DNA from 3 places in the Rhodoferax sp. LB1P47 genome. Region 3 is predicted to be linked to each of the others. Evidence: predicted binding sites of a transcription regulator. Region 3 holds the regulator's gene; each other region holds the start of a gene.
What was found. Region 3 encodes HrcA, which represses chaperone genes, less so after heat shock. Its sites were predicted from a motif close to TTAGCACTCNNNNNNNNNGAGTGCTAA; they were not measured.

Region 1 (4,703 bases), on a different contig from region 3:
GCGAGGCGCTGGATGTGCGCCCCCTGAACGGCATCAGCAGTTACGAGCCGAGCGAGCTGGTGGTCACCGTGCGGGCAGGCACGCGCCTGGCCGAGCTGGAAGCCACGCTGGCCGAGAAAGGCCAGTGCCTGCCCTTTGAGCCGCCGCGTTTTGCAGAAGGTAGCACGGTGGGTGGCATGGTGGCCGCAGGGCTGTCCGGCCCGTCGCGCGCCAGCGTCGGCTGCGTGCGCGACTACGTGTTGGGCACCACGCTGCTGAACGGCCAGGGCGAGGTGCTGACCTTTGGCGGCCAGGTCATCAAGAACGTGGCCGGGTACGACGTGTCGCGGGTGATGGCCGGGTCGCTGGGCGTGCTGGGCGTGATTTGCGAGGTGTCGCTCAAGGTATTGCCCATCGCCACGGCCACCGCCACGCGGGTGTTTGGCATGGACGAGGCCGCTGCACTCACACAACTCAACGCCTGGGCAAGTCAACCACTGCCCATCAACGCCAGCGCCTGGCACCATGGCCAGTTGCACCTGCGGCTGACGGGTGCACAAGCGGCCGTGAACGCGGCCTGCGCCAGAATAGGCGGCACGGCCGTCGAACCAGAGATTGCCGCCAGTTGGTGGGACAGCGTACGCGACCACCAGCAGGCCTTCTTCCACCTCGACAACCTCCATCTGGCCAAGGGCGAGCACCTGTGGCGCATTTCGGTGCCCGCCACCACGGCCCCGCTGGCCCTGCCGGGTGTGCAGTTCATCGAATGGGGCGGAGCCCAGCGCTGGCTGCGCGGCATCGCCACGGCCAAGCAGGTGCGTGCTGCGGCGGCCCAGGCAGGCGGCCACGCCACGCTGTTCCACGCCGCCACGCCGCGTGCGCAGATTTTTACGCCACTGTCCGCCCCGCTGCAGCGCATCCACCAAGGTCTGAAAACCGCCTTCGACCCCAAGGGGATATTCAACCCCGGTCGCCTGTACCCCGGGCTTTAAAAATGCAAACCAACCTGTCACCCGAATTCAAAGACACCGCCGACGGCCAAGCCGCCGAGGCGATTCTGCGTAAATGCGTGCACTGCGGCTTCTGCACCGCCACCTGCCCTACCTACCAGCTGCTGGGCGACGAGCTGGACGGCCCGCGCGGCCGCATTTATTTAATGAAGCAGGTGCTGGAAGGCGCGGAAGTGACCCGCAGCACCCAGCAGCACCTGGACCGCTGCCTGACCTGCCGCAACTGCGAATCCACCTGCCCCAGCGGCGTGGAATACGGAGCACTGGTAGACATCGGGCGGCGCATCGTCGATGCCAAGGTGGAGCGCCCCGCCATCGAAAAAGCCGCCCGCTGGGTGCTCAAGGAAGGCCTGACCTCGCCGCTGTTCGCCCCGGCCATGCAGGTGGGCCAGGCCCTGCGCCCGCTGCTGCCCAAAGTACTGAAGAACAAAGTGCCCGCAGCCACCCCCGCCAAGCCCTGGCCCACCCGCACCCACGCACGCAAGGTGCTGCTACTGACCGGCTGCGTGCAACCGGCCATGATGCCCAACATCAACAGCGCCACCGCCCGCGTGCTGGACGCGGCAGGCATACAGACCCTGGTGGCAGACAAGGCCGGTTGCTGCGGTGCGCTGCGCAGCCACCTAGGCGACCACACCGGTGGCCTGGACGACATGCGCCGCAACATCGATGCCTGGTGGCCGCTGCTGCAAGCCCACCAACCCGAGGCGATTGTGATGAACGCCAGCGGCTGTGGCGTGATGGTCAAAGACTACGGCCACGCCCTGGCTGCCGACCCGGCCTACGCCCATAAAGCCACGCTGATCAGCGAACTGACCCGCGACCTGAGCGAGCTGCTCCCCGGTCTGGTGGAGGCCTTGCGCGACAAGGTGCAGCCCGAAGCCGTCACCCAACTGGCCTTCCACCCGCCCTGCACGCTGCAACACGGCCAAAAGCTGCGTGGCGGGGTGGAGGCACATTTGGGCGCACTGGGCTTTACCGTGCAGATAGCGGGGTCGGAAAGCCATTTGTGCTGCGGCTCGGCGGGCACGTACTCGGTGCTGCAACCCACGCTCGCGACCCAGCTGCGCGACCGCAAGCTACACCACCTGGAGCCGCTGGGCGCACAGGTGATCGTGTCGGCCAATATCGGCTGCATCCAGCACCTGCAAAGCGGCACGGCCACCCCGGTGCGCCACTGGGTGGAGGTGCTGGACGAGGCCATTTTTAAGCATTAAATCAGCCTCTAGCGCTTATTTAATATGCGCTAGTAGCTATTTAATTTATAGCAATAATCCATCATCCTACGGGAATATCCTCTATTACAAGTGCAATGAAGCGCGCTTAGCACTCGCGACTATAGAGTGCTAGTATTGCCGCTTAGAGAAAAGGAATCTGGTATGAACCTTCAAACTGGAACGATGTCCTCCGCGCTGGCCGCCCCCAATCCCTGGGCGATGGTGCCGCCGCTAGGCAACCTCGATGCTTATATTTCGGCCGTTAACCGCATGCCCATGCTCACGCTAGAGCAAGAGCAGCAGTTTGCCCGCCAGCTCAAAAACGACAACGATGTAGATGCCGCCGGGAAACTGGTGATGTCGCACCTGCGCCTCGTCGTGTCTGTGGCCCGCCAGTACCTGGGCTACGGCCTGCCCCACGGCGACCTGATCCAGGAAGGCAACGTCGGCCTGATGAAGGCCGTCAAGCGCTTCGACCCCGACCAGGGCGTGCGTCTGGTGAGCTACGCGCTGCACTGGATCAAGGCCGAGATGCACGAGTACATCCTGAAGAACTGCCGCATGGTCAAGGTGGCCACCACCAAGGCGCAGCGCAAGCTGTTCTTTAACCTGCGGTCGATGAAGCAGGGTTTCAAGTCCGAATCTGCCGCAGCCAATGCCGGTACGCACCGCGAAACACTGAGCGAGTCGGAAATCGAGTCCATGGCCACCCTGCTCAAGGTGAAGCGGGAAGACGTGATCGAGATGGAAACCCGTTTGTCAGGCGGCGACGTGATGCTGGACCCGGGCCCGGGCGATGACGGCGAAGACAGCTTCGGCCCCATCGCCTACCTGGCCGACACCCACCAGGAGCCCACCGCCCTGCTGGAAGCTCGCGACCGCGACTACTTGGCCAGCGACGGCATCCAAAGCGCCCTGGACGGCCTGGACGAGCGCAGCCGCCGGATTGTGGAAGAGCGCTGGTTGAAGGTGGCCGACGACGGCTCGGGCGGCATGACGCTGCACGACCTGGCAGCGGTCTACGGTGTCAGCGCCGAGCGGATTCGCCAGATCGAAACGGCGGCCATGAAGAAGATGAAAAAGTCGCTGGCTGAATACGCCTGACCATTAGATCGGCAGCATGAAAAAAGGGACCTCGCGGTCCCTTTTTTACGTCTTCTGTTTCAGCAAAAGCTTCAAATCCCCGGTCAGCGCCACCGCGCCGCCACCGTAGCGGGCGTACAGGCGCAACCGGCCCTGCGTGTCATAGACGTAGCTGCCCGCCGAATGGTCCATCGTGTAGCTGGTGGGCGTGGAGCCCGGCACTTGCTTGTAATAGGCCTTGTAGTCTTTGGCCACTTTGGCCAATTGTTCGGGCGTGGGGATCAGCGCCAGGAAGCTCGGGTCGAAGTTGGCCATGTAGGCCTTCAGCACCTCGGGCGTATCGCGGGCCGGGTCTACCGTGACGAAGATGGCTTGCAGCTTGTCGCCATCCGCACCCAGCGATTTTTTGACCTCGGCCAGCTCGGCCATGGTGGTGGGACACACGTCCGGGCACTGGGTGTAGCCAAAAAACAGCACCACCAGCTTGCCCGCAAAGTCCTGGATGCTGCGCGGCTGGCCGTTGTGGTCGGTGAGCTGGAAGTCTTTGGCGTAGTCGGCCCCGGTCAAGTCAATGGCGGCAAACTTGGCCGCAGGCTCAGAACAAGCAACAAATAGGCCGCTAGCGCATATAGCAACTGCGCTAGTAGCTATTAATTTAAGAGCATTTCGTTTCAACATGGTCACAGCAGATAGTGGTCTACCAGCAGCGCGGCAAATAGCACGCTGAGGTGGATGAGTGAAAAACGGAAGGTTTTGCGCGCCAGCGCATCCGAGTAATTGCGCCACAGCGCAAAGCCATAACCGCAAAAGCCCAGGCTCAGCACCACCGCCACGGCCAGGTACAGCCAGGAACTCATGCCGTAGATAAAGGGCATCAGGCAGCCCGCGAACAGCACCAGGGTGTACAGAAACACCTGCAAGCGGGTGAACTCGTTGCCATGCGTCACCGGCAGCATGGGCAGGCCGGATTTGCGGTAGTCCTCCACACGGTACAGGGCCAGCGCCCAAAAGTGCGGCGGGGTCCACAGGAAGATGATCAAAAACAGAATCAGCGCCTCGGGGCCGACGTTGTCGGTCATGGCGGCCCAGCCCAGCACTGGCGGCATGGCCCCCGAGGCCCCGCCGATGACGATGTTTTGCGGGGTCAGCGGCTTCAAGATCATGGTGTAGACCACGGCGTAGCCCACAAAGGTGGCAAAGGTCAGCCACATGGTCAGCGGGTTGACCCACACGTACAGCAGCACCGAACCGGCCAGACATAGCAGGGCCGAGAACAGCAGGGTTTGCCAGTCTTGCAGCTCATTGCGGGCGGTGGGCCGCCAGGCGGTGCGCTTCATGCGGGAGTCGATGCCTTTTTCCACCAAACAATTGAACGCGGCGGCGGCCCCGGCCACCAGCCAGATGCCAAAGCAGG
Region 2 (4,703 bases), on a different contig from region 3:
TCCGCCTGAACACCGAGCTGGCCAAGAAGCCCAAAGATTTATTGGAATACGTGGTGGTGCATGAGATGCTGCACCTGCTGGAACCCACCCACAGCGCACGCTTTGTTGCCCTGCTGGAACAGCACTACCCCACATGGCGCGAGGCGCGCGCGGAGTTGAATGCATTGCCACTGGCGGCGCAAATCTGGAAATAAGCACGGCCCCATAAAAAAACCCCGCAGAGTTCGCACTCTGCGGGGTTTTTTGCATTCGGTATTCTCAACTTACATTGAGAGAACGAATTTCGTCGCGCAACGGGCCGCTGGGTAGGCGCTGTAACGCAGGCAGTGGCATCGCCACGACCAGGCGCAGCAACGCCCCCAGCGGCCCGTTTCGCGGCGAAATTACATGCCCATGTCGCCCATGCCGCCCATACCACCACCCATGCCGCCGCCCATGCCGCCTGCACCGGCTTCGTCTTTTGGAGACTCGGCAATCATGCACTCGGTGGTCAGCATCAAAGAGGCCACAGACGCTGCGTTTTGCAGAGCGGTGCGGGTCACTTTGGTGGGGTCCAGAATACCCATTTCGATCATGTCGCCGTAGGTGCCGTTGGCAGCGTTGTAGCCGTAGTTGCCCTTGCCGGCCAACACAGCAGCCACCACCACAGAAGCTTCTTCGCCTGCGTTGTAGACGATTTCGCGCAGAGGGGCTTCGATGGCCTTCAACACCAGCTTGATGCCGGCGTCTTGGTCGGCGTTAGCGCCTTCGATCTTGCCAGCAGCTTGCTTGGCGCGCAGCAGAGCCACGCCGCCGCCAGCCACAATGCCTTCTTCCACCGCAGCGCGGGTAGCGTGCAGGGCGTCTTCCACGCGGGCCTTCTTTTCTTTCATTTCGATCTCGGTGGTAGCGCCCACCTTGATCACGGCAACACCGCCAGCCAGCTTGGCCACGCGCTCTTGCAGCTTTTCGCGGTCGTAGTCGCTGGAAGCTTCTTCGATTTGCACGCGAACTTGCTTGACGCGGGCTTCGATGTCGGCAGCAGCACCAGCGCCATCAATGATGGTGGTGTTTTCTTTGCCCACTTCGATGCGCTTGGCTTGGCCCAGATCGGCCAGAGTCACCTTTTCCAGGGTCAGGCCGACTTCTTCAGCGATAACCTTGCCGCCGGTCAGGATGGCGATGTCTTCCAGCATGGCTTTGCGGCGATCGCCGAAGCCAGGAGCCTTCACAGCCACAACCTTCAAGATGCCACGGATGGTGTTGACCACCAGCGTTGCCAGGGCTTCGCCATCGACTTCTTCAGCGATGATCAGCAATGGACGGCCGGACTTGGCAACTTGTTCCAGCGTAGGCAGCAGGTCACGGATGTTGCTGATCTTCTTGTCGAACAACAGAACAAACGGGTTGTCCAGCAAAGCGGCTTGCTTTTCTGGGTTGTTGATGAAGTAGGGCGACAGGTAGCCACGGTCGAATTGCATGCCTTCGACGACGTCCAACTCGCTGTCCAGCGACTTGCCGTCTTCGACGGTGATAACGCCTTCTTTACCAACCTTGTCCATTGCGTCTGCAATGATCTTGCCGATGGATTCATCGGAGTTGGCGGAGATCGAACCGACTTGGGCGATTTCCTTGGAGGTGGTGGTGGCCTTGGAAGCCTTCTTCAGCTCGGCGACCAAAGCAGTCACTGCCTTGTCGATGCCGCGCTTCAGATCCATCGGGTTCATGCCGGCGGCCACGTACTTCATGCCTTCGCGGATGATGGCTTGTGCCAGCACGGTCGCGGTGGTGGTGCCGTCGCCAGCCAGGTCGGAGGTCTTGGAAGCAACTTCCTTGACCATCTGCGCACCCATGTTTTGCAGCTTGTCTTTGAGTTCGATTTCCTTGGCCACGGACACACCGTCCTTGGTCACGGTAGGGGCGCCAAACGAGCGCTCCAGCACTACGTTACGGCCTTTAGGACCCAGGGTCACCTTGACTGCGTTAGCCAAAATGTTCACGCCTTCAACCATGCGTGCGCGGGCTTCGCCGCCGAAAATTACGTCTTTTGCTGCCATGAGAATTTCTCCTGAAAAATTTATCTAGTTGGGGACAGAGCGACCGGGCGCTGCGCGCGTCAGTCGGTCAGTCCCGCAAAATTACTTGGATTCAACGACCGCGAACAGGTCGTCTTCCTTCATGACCAGCAGTTCGTCGCCGTCAACTTTGACGGTTTGGCCGCTGTACTTGCCGAACAAAACGCGGTCGCCGACCTTGACGGTCAGAGCCTGGATTTCGCCCTTGTCGTTCTTTTTGCCGGGGCCAACAGCCAAGACTTCACCTTGGTCGGGCTTTTCAGCGGCCGAATCAGGAATCACGATGCCGGAAGCGGTTTTGGTTTCGCTGTCGATACGCTTGACGATCACGCGGTCGCCGAGAGGACGTAGGTTCATAGAGTCTCCTAAAAATGGAACGGTAAAAAAAGGGGTGTGGGGCCAGTGCTAGCACTCAACCCCTACGAGTGCTAATGATAAGGGCAAGTTGTGACGTTTCAAGAGGTGGAGTTTGAAAACCAGCGATTCACACCGATTGGGAGGAGCGCTGTGCTGACACCCAAATCCCGCCCACGATCAACCCAAACGCCAAGCCGTGGTACAGGTGCGGCCACTCGCCCAAAAAGGCGGTGGACAGGATGGTGGCAAACAGCGGTGTCAGGTTGATGAACAGCCCGGCCACATTCGGCCCCACGCGCTGCATGCCCGCACCCCAGGCGCGGTAGGCCAGCACCGCTGGGCCCACAGCTACATACACCAGTGCGGCAGCCAGTGGCCAGCCCCATTGGATGGGGGCTGCGCCCAGGCTCCACTCCACCGCCGTCATGCTGCCCGACCACAGCAGGCCGAAGGTGATCTGCGCCAGCAAGAAAGCCGCCCAGTCGGCGCGGATGCTCGGCGGGTCTTTCGGCTGGGTCAGCAGCCAGCTGTAAAACGCCCAGGCCAGCGTGGCCAGCAGCATGAAGATGTCGCCCAGCACCAGCCGCAAGCCCAGCAGCTGCTGCCATTCGCCCCGGCTCAGCACCAGCAGCACCCCGGCCAGCGACAGCAGCGCGCCTAGCACTTGCGGGCGCGACACGCGGGCCCCAAAAAACAGTGCGCCCACCGCCAGCATGCACATCGGCAAACTGGCCCCCACCAGGGTCACGTTGATCGGACTGGAGGTTTGCAGCGCCATGTACTGCAAAGCGTTGTACAGCCCCACGCCCAGCAGCCCCAAGAGTGCAAAACGCCGCCAGTGCGACCACAGCCCGCTGCCGCGTTTAAGCACCCAGCCGCCCAGCGGCAGCAAAATGGCAAACGCCAGCGCCCAGCGCATAAAGTTCAGCGTGACGGGCGGCACCAGGGTGTGCACCATGCGGCCCACCACGGCATTCCCAGCCCACATCAGCGGACCAAAGGCGAGGAGTAAAGCGGTGCGAAATGTAAGGCGTTGTTGCATGCCGCGCACTGTACCTGCGCAAGCGTGGCAGGATCGGGGAGAACTATTTTCAGGAGCTATTCCCCATGCGCAGCCAAGCCATCCAGATCCAGCAACACGGCGGCCCCGAAGTGTTGGCCCTCACCGAAGTCGAGGTGGGCGACCCCGGCCCCGGCCAGATCCGCATCCGCCACCACGCCATTGGCCTGAACTTTATCGACGTCTACCAGCGCAGCGGCCTGTATCCGCAGAACCTGCCGGTGCAGCTAGGCATGGAGGCCGCCGGGATCGTCGAAGCGGTGGGCGAGGGCGTGAGCCACCTGCGGGTCGGCGACCGTGCCGCCTACGCCAGCAACCCGCCCGGCAGCTACTGCGAGCGCCGCGTGATGCCTGCCACCTGTGTCTGCAAGCTGCCCGATGCCATCGGCTTTGAGACCGGTGCGGCCATGATGCTCAAGGGCCTGACCGCGCAGTACCTGCTGAAGAAAACCCTGCCCCAGGGTGGCCTGCAGCCCGGCGACTTTGTGCTGTTCCACGCCGCCGCCGGGGGCGTGGGCCTGATCGCCAGCCAGTGGGCCAAAGCCCTGGGTTTGCAGCTGATCGGCACCGCAGGTTCAGAGGAGAAATGTGCCCTGGCGCTTGCCAATGGTGCGGCATATGCTATTAATTACGCAGCAGAAGACTTTGTTGCGCGGGTGAAAGACATCACTGGCGGCGCAGGTGTCAAGGTGGTCTACGACTCGGTGGGCAAAGACACCTTTGAGAAGTCGCTGGACTGCCTGCGCCCCTTTGGCCTACTGGCATCCTTTGGCAACGCCTCTGGCCCGGTGGCAGCTTTTGCCCCCGGCATACTCGGCGCCAAAGGCTCGCTGTACCTGACCCGCGCCACCCTGTTCAGCCACATCGCCACCCGCGAGAGCACCCAGGCGATGGCGGACGATTTATTCGCCGTGGTGGCCAGTGGCCAGGTCAAGATCCACATCGGCCAGCGCTATGCCCTGGCCGACGTGCAACAAGCCCACCGCGACCTGGAAGCCCGCAAAACCACCGGTTGTACCGTTCTTACACTATAAAATTGGCCTCTACCGCCCATTCCATAAGCGCAAGCAGCTATCTAAAAAATAGCGTACCTATCTCCGCACCATGACCCGCCCCCGCTTCCTTCCCGACGACTTCACCCTGCTCCTCATCGCCGTGGTCACCCTGGCCAGCCTGTGGCCCGCCCAGGACGGGGTGGCGCAGGGGTTTGAGTGGCTCACCACAGCGGCGAT
Region 3 (4,703 bases):
AGCCCTGCATGGCCAGGGTGATGGCTTTGGCCAATTTGGGGGCGGCCTGCGTGCGGGCTTTGCTGAGCGCGGAGGCCTCGGCGCGGTAGGCGGCTTGGGCTTTGCGTTCGGCGGCCTCCAGGGCGCGTGCGTCGGCGGCAGCGTCCAGCCGGGCCAGCTCGGTTTTCCAGGTTGCCAGCAGACCGGGCAGCTCAGCAGGCGTGCGCTTGTAGCGGCGGGCCAGCGACACCCATTGGGACAGGCGTTCGTCCAGTGCATCCAGCCGGGTGGGGTCGAGTTCGGTTTTACGCAGGGTGGCGTGCAGCGAATGGGCGGCATCTTCGGCCTGCGCCAAACTGGATGCCAAAACCTCTGCTAGCGCAGCGTACTCGGGCGCAATGTGCTCTTGATTGTGTAGCGCAGTGTGGGCGCGGGACAGGCCGCTGAGCGCGCCAGATTCTTCGCCCTCTAGCGCGTCGATGGCGGTTTGCACGGCATCCAGCAGGGTTTGGGCGTGGGACAGGCGGGTGTGCTCGGCGTTCAGCCCGGTCCACTCGTCGGCGCCGGGGTTGAGCTTGCCCACCTCGCCAATCTGCCAGGCCAGCCGCTCCTGCTCTTGTTGCAGCGAATCGCGTGCGGCCTGGGCATCGGCCAGGGCTTTCTGGGTGCTGCGCCACTGGGTCCACAGCCCTTCCAGCGTGCGGGTGCTGCTGCCGGCGTAGGCATCCAGCAGGCGGCGCACGGTGTCGGGGCGGGTCAGGCTTTGCCAGGCGTGCTGGCCGTGGATGTCGAGCAGCTGGTCGCCGATCTCGCGCAACTGGGTGGCGGTGGCCGGGCTGCCGTTGATCCAGGAGCGGCTTTTTCCCTGCGCGTCTACCGTGCGGCGCAGCAGCAGGTTGTCGGCTTGGTCGAACCCGGCCTGCTCCAGCCAGGCGCTGGTGGCGGGGGGGCTGTCGAATTCGGCGCTGATGTCGGCCCGGGCCGCGCCTTCGCGCACGGTGCCCGCATCGGCACGGCTGCCCAGGGCCAGTTGCAGTGCGTCGATCAGGATGGATTTGCCCGCACCGGTTTCGCCGGTGAGCACGCTGAAGCCGCTGTGCAGGTCTAGCTCCAGTTCGCGCACGATCACGAAGTCGCGCAGGGTGATACGTTTCAGCGCCATAACTTTAGGTTCCTTCGTTCCAGTGGAGTTTGCGGCGCAGGGTGTCGAAGTAGCTCCAGCCCTGGGGGTGCAGAAAGCGTGCCCGGTGTTCGGAGCGGCGCACGATGATGCGGTCGCCGTGCTGTAGCGAGGCCAAGGACTGCATGTCGAAATTCGCACTGGCATCGCGACCTGCTACTAATTCAATAGCTACTTCCGCAGCATCCGCCAGCACGATCGGCCTATTTGTTAATGTATGTGGGGCAATCGGCACCATCACCCAGCCGGGGATGGACGGGTGCATCAGCGGTCCACCCGCCGACAGAGCGTAGGCGGTGGAGCCGGTGGGTGTGGCGATGATCAGGCCGTCCGCCCGCTGGTTGGCCACCAGGCGGCCATCCACTTCCACGCGCAGCTCCAGCATGCCCGAGGTGGCCCCCCGGTTAACCACCACATCGTTCAGCGCCAGCGCGTCAAACACGCAGACACCGGCGCGCATCACGCGGGCGTGCATCAGGCTGCGGTGGTCTTCCTCGAACTTGCCGTGCAGCATAGGCAGCAAGGTGGCGGCGTAGGACTCGATCGGAATGTCGGTAATAAACCCCAGTCGCCCCTGGTTGATGCCCATCAGCGCCACCCCGTAGCAGGCCAGTTGGCGGCCAATCCCGAGCATGGTGCCGTCGCCACCGACCACCAGCCCCAGGTCGCACTGGCGGCCAATCGTGGCGATATCCAGCGCGGGGTAGCCGGTCAGGCCGGTGTTGGCGACGGTTTCCGCATCTACCACCACCTCGCAGCCCTGGCTGGTTAAAAACTGGGCAATCTCTTCCAGTATCTGGCGCGACGATGCGTTGGCTGCGTAAGTGCCCGGTGCGGCGTATTTGCCGAAGAGCGCTACGTGGCGGAATTGTGATTTCATGCACAAATTACATCACTAAAATATGGCTATGCTAGATGACCGCGCCAAGTTGTTAATGAAAGCGCTGGTCGAGCGCTATATCGCCGATGGCCAGCCCATTGGCTCGCGCACGCTCTCCAAAGCCTCGGGCCTGGACCTGTCGCCCGCCACCATCCGCAACGTGATGTCCGACCTGGAAGAGCTGGGTCTGATCGTCAGCCCGCACACCTCTGCCGGGCGTATTCCCACGGCACGCGGCTACCGGCTGTTTGTGGACACCATGCTTACCGTGCAGACCGGCCCGCTGGCCCCGCCCAAGCTGGTGGCCGAGCAACCGCAGAAAGTCATCGTCAACGCCGCCAACCTGCTGTCCAGCCTGTCGCAGTTTGTCGGCGTGGTGATGGCCCCCCGGCGCACCTCGGTGTTTCGCCACATTGAATTTTTGCGCCTGTCGGACAAGCGCTTCCTGGTCATCATCGTCTCGCCCGAAGGCGATGTGCAAAACCGCGTCATCTTCACCGAGGTGGACTACACCTCCTCGCAACTGGTCGAAGCCGCCAATTACCTGAACGGCCACTACGCAGGCCTGTCTATCGAGCAGGTGCGCGAACGCCTCAAAAACGAGGTCGAAACCCTGCGCGGCGAGATCGCCAGCCTGATGCAGGCCGCCGTCAATGCCAGTTCCGAAGCCCTGACCCGCGAGCAAGGCGATGTGGTGATCTCGGGCGAGCGCAATCTGCTGTCGGTGAGCGATTTTTCGGGCGACATGGGCCATCTGCGCCGCGCTTTCGATCTGTTCGAGCAAAAAACCCAGATCATGCGGCTGCTGGATATCTCCAGCCAAGCCGAGGGCGTGCGCATCTATATCGGCGGCGAAAGCCAGGTCGTGCCGTTTGAAGAACTCTCCATCGTCAGCGCCCCCTACGAGGTGGACGGCCAAGTCGTCGGCACCCTGGGCGTGATCGGCCCCACCCGCATGGCCTACGACCGCATGATCCAGATCGTGGACATCACCTCCAAGCTGGTCAGTAACGCGCTGAGCCACCAAAAGTAACCTGATTCGGGCACAGTAGAATGCCGGGTTGTGTGGGGCGTTAGCTCAGTTGGTTAGAGCAGAGGACTCATAATCCTTTGGTCGAGTGTTCAAGTCACTCACGCCCTACCATTTCAATGCATGCGCCCCAGAGTTCACATGGACTCTGGGGCGTTTTCGTTTTTGCCTTCATTTCGGAGGCATGAAAAGGGCACCCATGATTCTCGTAACCGGTGGCGCTGGCTACATTGGCTCCCACACCTGCGTTGAACTGCTCAATGCCGGTCTGGACGTGACAGTGTTCGACAACTTTTGCAACAGCCAACCCGAGTCGCTGGCGCGGGTGGAGCGCATCACGGGCAAAAAGCCGCGCTTGATTGAGGGCGACATCCGTGATGTGGCGGCTTTGACGGCGGCACTGCAATCCAGCGGGGCCACGGCGGTGATCCATTGCGCGGGGCTGAAGGCGGTGGGCGAGTCCGTGGCGCAGCCGCTGCGCTATTACGACAACAACGTGGTGGGCACGCTGCGCCTGCTCGAAGCGATGGGCGCGTGTGGTGTGAAGACGCTGGTGTTCAGCTCGTCGGCCACGGTGTACGGCGACCCGCAGCGTCTGCCGCTGACCGAAGACCATCCGCTCTCCGCCACCAACCCCTATGGCCGCAGCAAGCTGATGGTGGAAGACTTGTTGCGCGATCTGCACCGTAGCGACGCGTCGTGGCGCATCGGCATCTTGCGCTACTTCAATCCGGTGGGAGCGCACGAAAGTGGCCTGATTGGCGAAGACCCACGCGGCATTCCCAATAACCTGCTGCCCTTTGTGGCCCAGGTGGCCGTGGGCCAGCGGGCATTTTTGAATGTGTGGGGCGACGACTACGCCACCGCCGACGGCACCGGCGTGCGCGACTACATCCATGTGGTCGATCTGGCCGTGGGCCATTTGAAGGCGCTGGAGCGGCTGCAGGCCGTGCCCGAATTTTTGACCGTCAACCTAGGCACCGGTATTGGCTACAGCGTGCTGGACATGGTGCGGGCGTTTGAAAAAGCCAGCGGCAAGCCCGTGCCCTACCAAGTAGGCCCCCGGCGGCCCGGTGATATTGCCGCCTGCTACGCCGAACCCACTGCGGCGTTAGAGCTGCTGGGCTGGCGGGCCGAGCGGGGGCTGGAGGCGATGTGTGCCGATGCCTGGCGTTGGCAGAGTGCCAATCCCAAGGGCTTCAGCGCATAGTCTTTATGTCGTGCGGCCAATGTCAGGCCAACGGCGGTGCAGCCATATCCAGGCCAGCAAGCCGACACTGAGCATGCCCATTGATGCCAGGGCCAGCGCGATGGCCGAATGCATCACCAGAGGGGCCAGCACCCCGGCCACCAGTCCATTGGCGGTGGAGCCCAAACAGGCTTGCAGGCTGGAGGCCATGCCGCGCCGTTCTGGATACAGGTCCAGCACCAGCAGGGTCACGGCGGGCACCATCATGGCCCAGCCAAATGCGAAGATGGCCACCGGAAACAGCGCCCAGCCCACATGCGCTGTGAACAGCAGGTTAGCCAGCACATTCACCACAGAGACCACCACCATGATGACAAAGCCGTGGCGGATTTGCGTTTTTGCGGGCACCTTGCCCGCCATGCGCCCGCTGCACCAGGCCCCGGAC

Region 1: the regulator HrcA is predicted to act here: its motif matches at 2,313-2,339, upstream of rpoH (RNA polymerase sigma factor RpoH).
Region 2: the regulator HrcA is predicted to act here: its motif matches at 2,460-2,486, upstream of groES (co-chaperone GroES).

Annotation. Positions count from the first base shown of each region.
Region 1 is NZ_JBWMAU010000001.1:563,717-568,419, forward strand. It holds gene glcE (glycolate oxidase subunit GlcE) at 1-971, shown strand, start outside; gene glcF (glycolate oxidase subunit GlcF) at 974-2,206, shown strand; gene rpoH (RNA polymerase sigma factor RpoH) at 2,369-3,310, shown strand; gene AC0969_RS02690 (SCO family protein) at 3,356-3,967, opposite strand; gene cyoE (heme o synthase) at 3,970-4,703, opposite strand, start outside.
Region 2 is NZ_JBWMAU010000001.1:310,326-315,028, reverse strand. It holds gene AC0969_RS01505 (M48 family metallopeptidase) at 1-194, shown strand, start outside; gene groL (chaperonin GroEL) at 384-2,036, opposite strand; gene groES (co-chaperone GroES) at 2,118-2,411, opposite strand; gene AC0969_RS01490 (DMT family transporter) at 2,539-3,453, opposite strand; gene AC0969_RS01485 (quinone oxidoreductase family protein) at 3,519-4,505, shown strand; gene AC0969_RS01480 (bile acid:sodium symporter family protein) at 4,576-4,703, shown strand, end outside.
Region 3 is NZ_JBWMAU010000008.1:14,297-18,999, forward strand. It holds gene recN (DNA repair protein RecN) at 1-1,141, opposite strand, end outside; gene AC0969_RS10805 (NAD kinase) at 1,146-2,039, opposite strand; gene hrcA (heat-inducible transcriptional repressor HrcA) at 2,068-3,072, shown strand; tRNA gene AC0969_RS10815 (tRNA-Ile) at 3,107-3,183, shown strand; gene galE (UDP-glucose 4-epimerase GalE) at 3,269-4,279, shown strand; gene AC0969_RS10825 (multidrug effflux MFS transporter) at 4,283-4,703, opposite strand, start outside.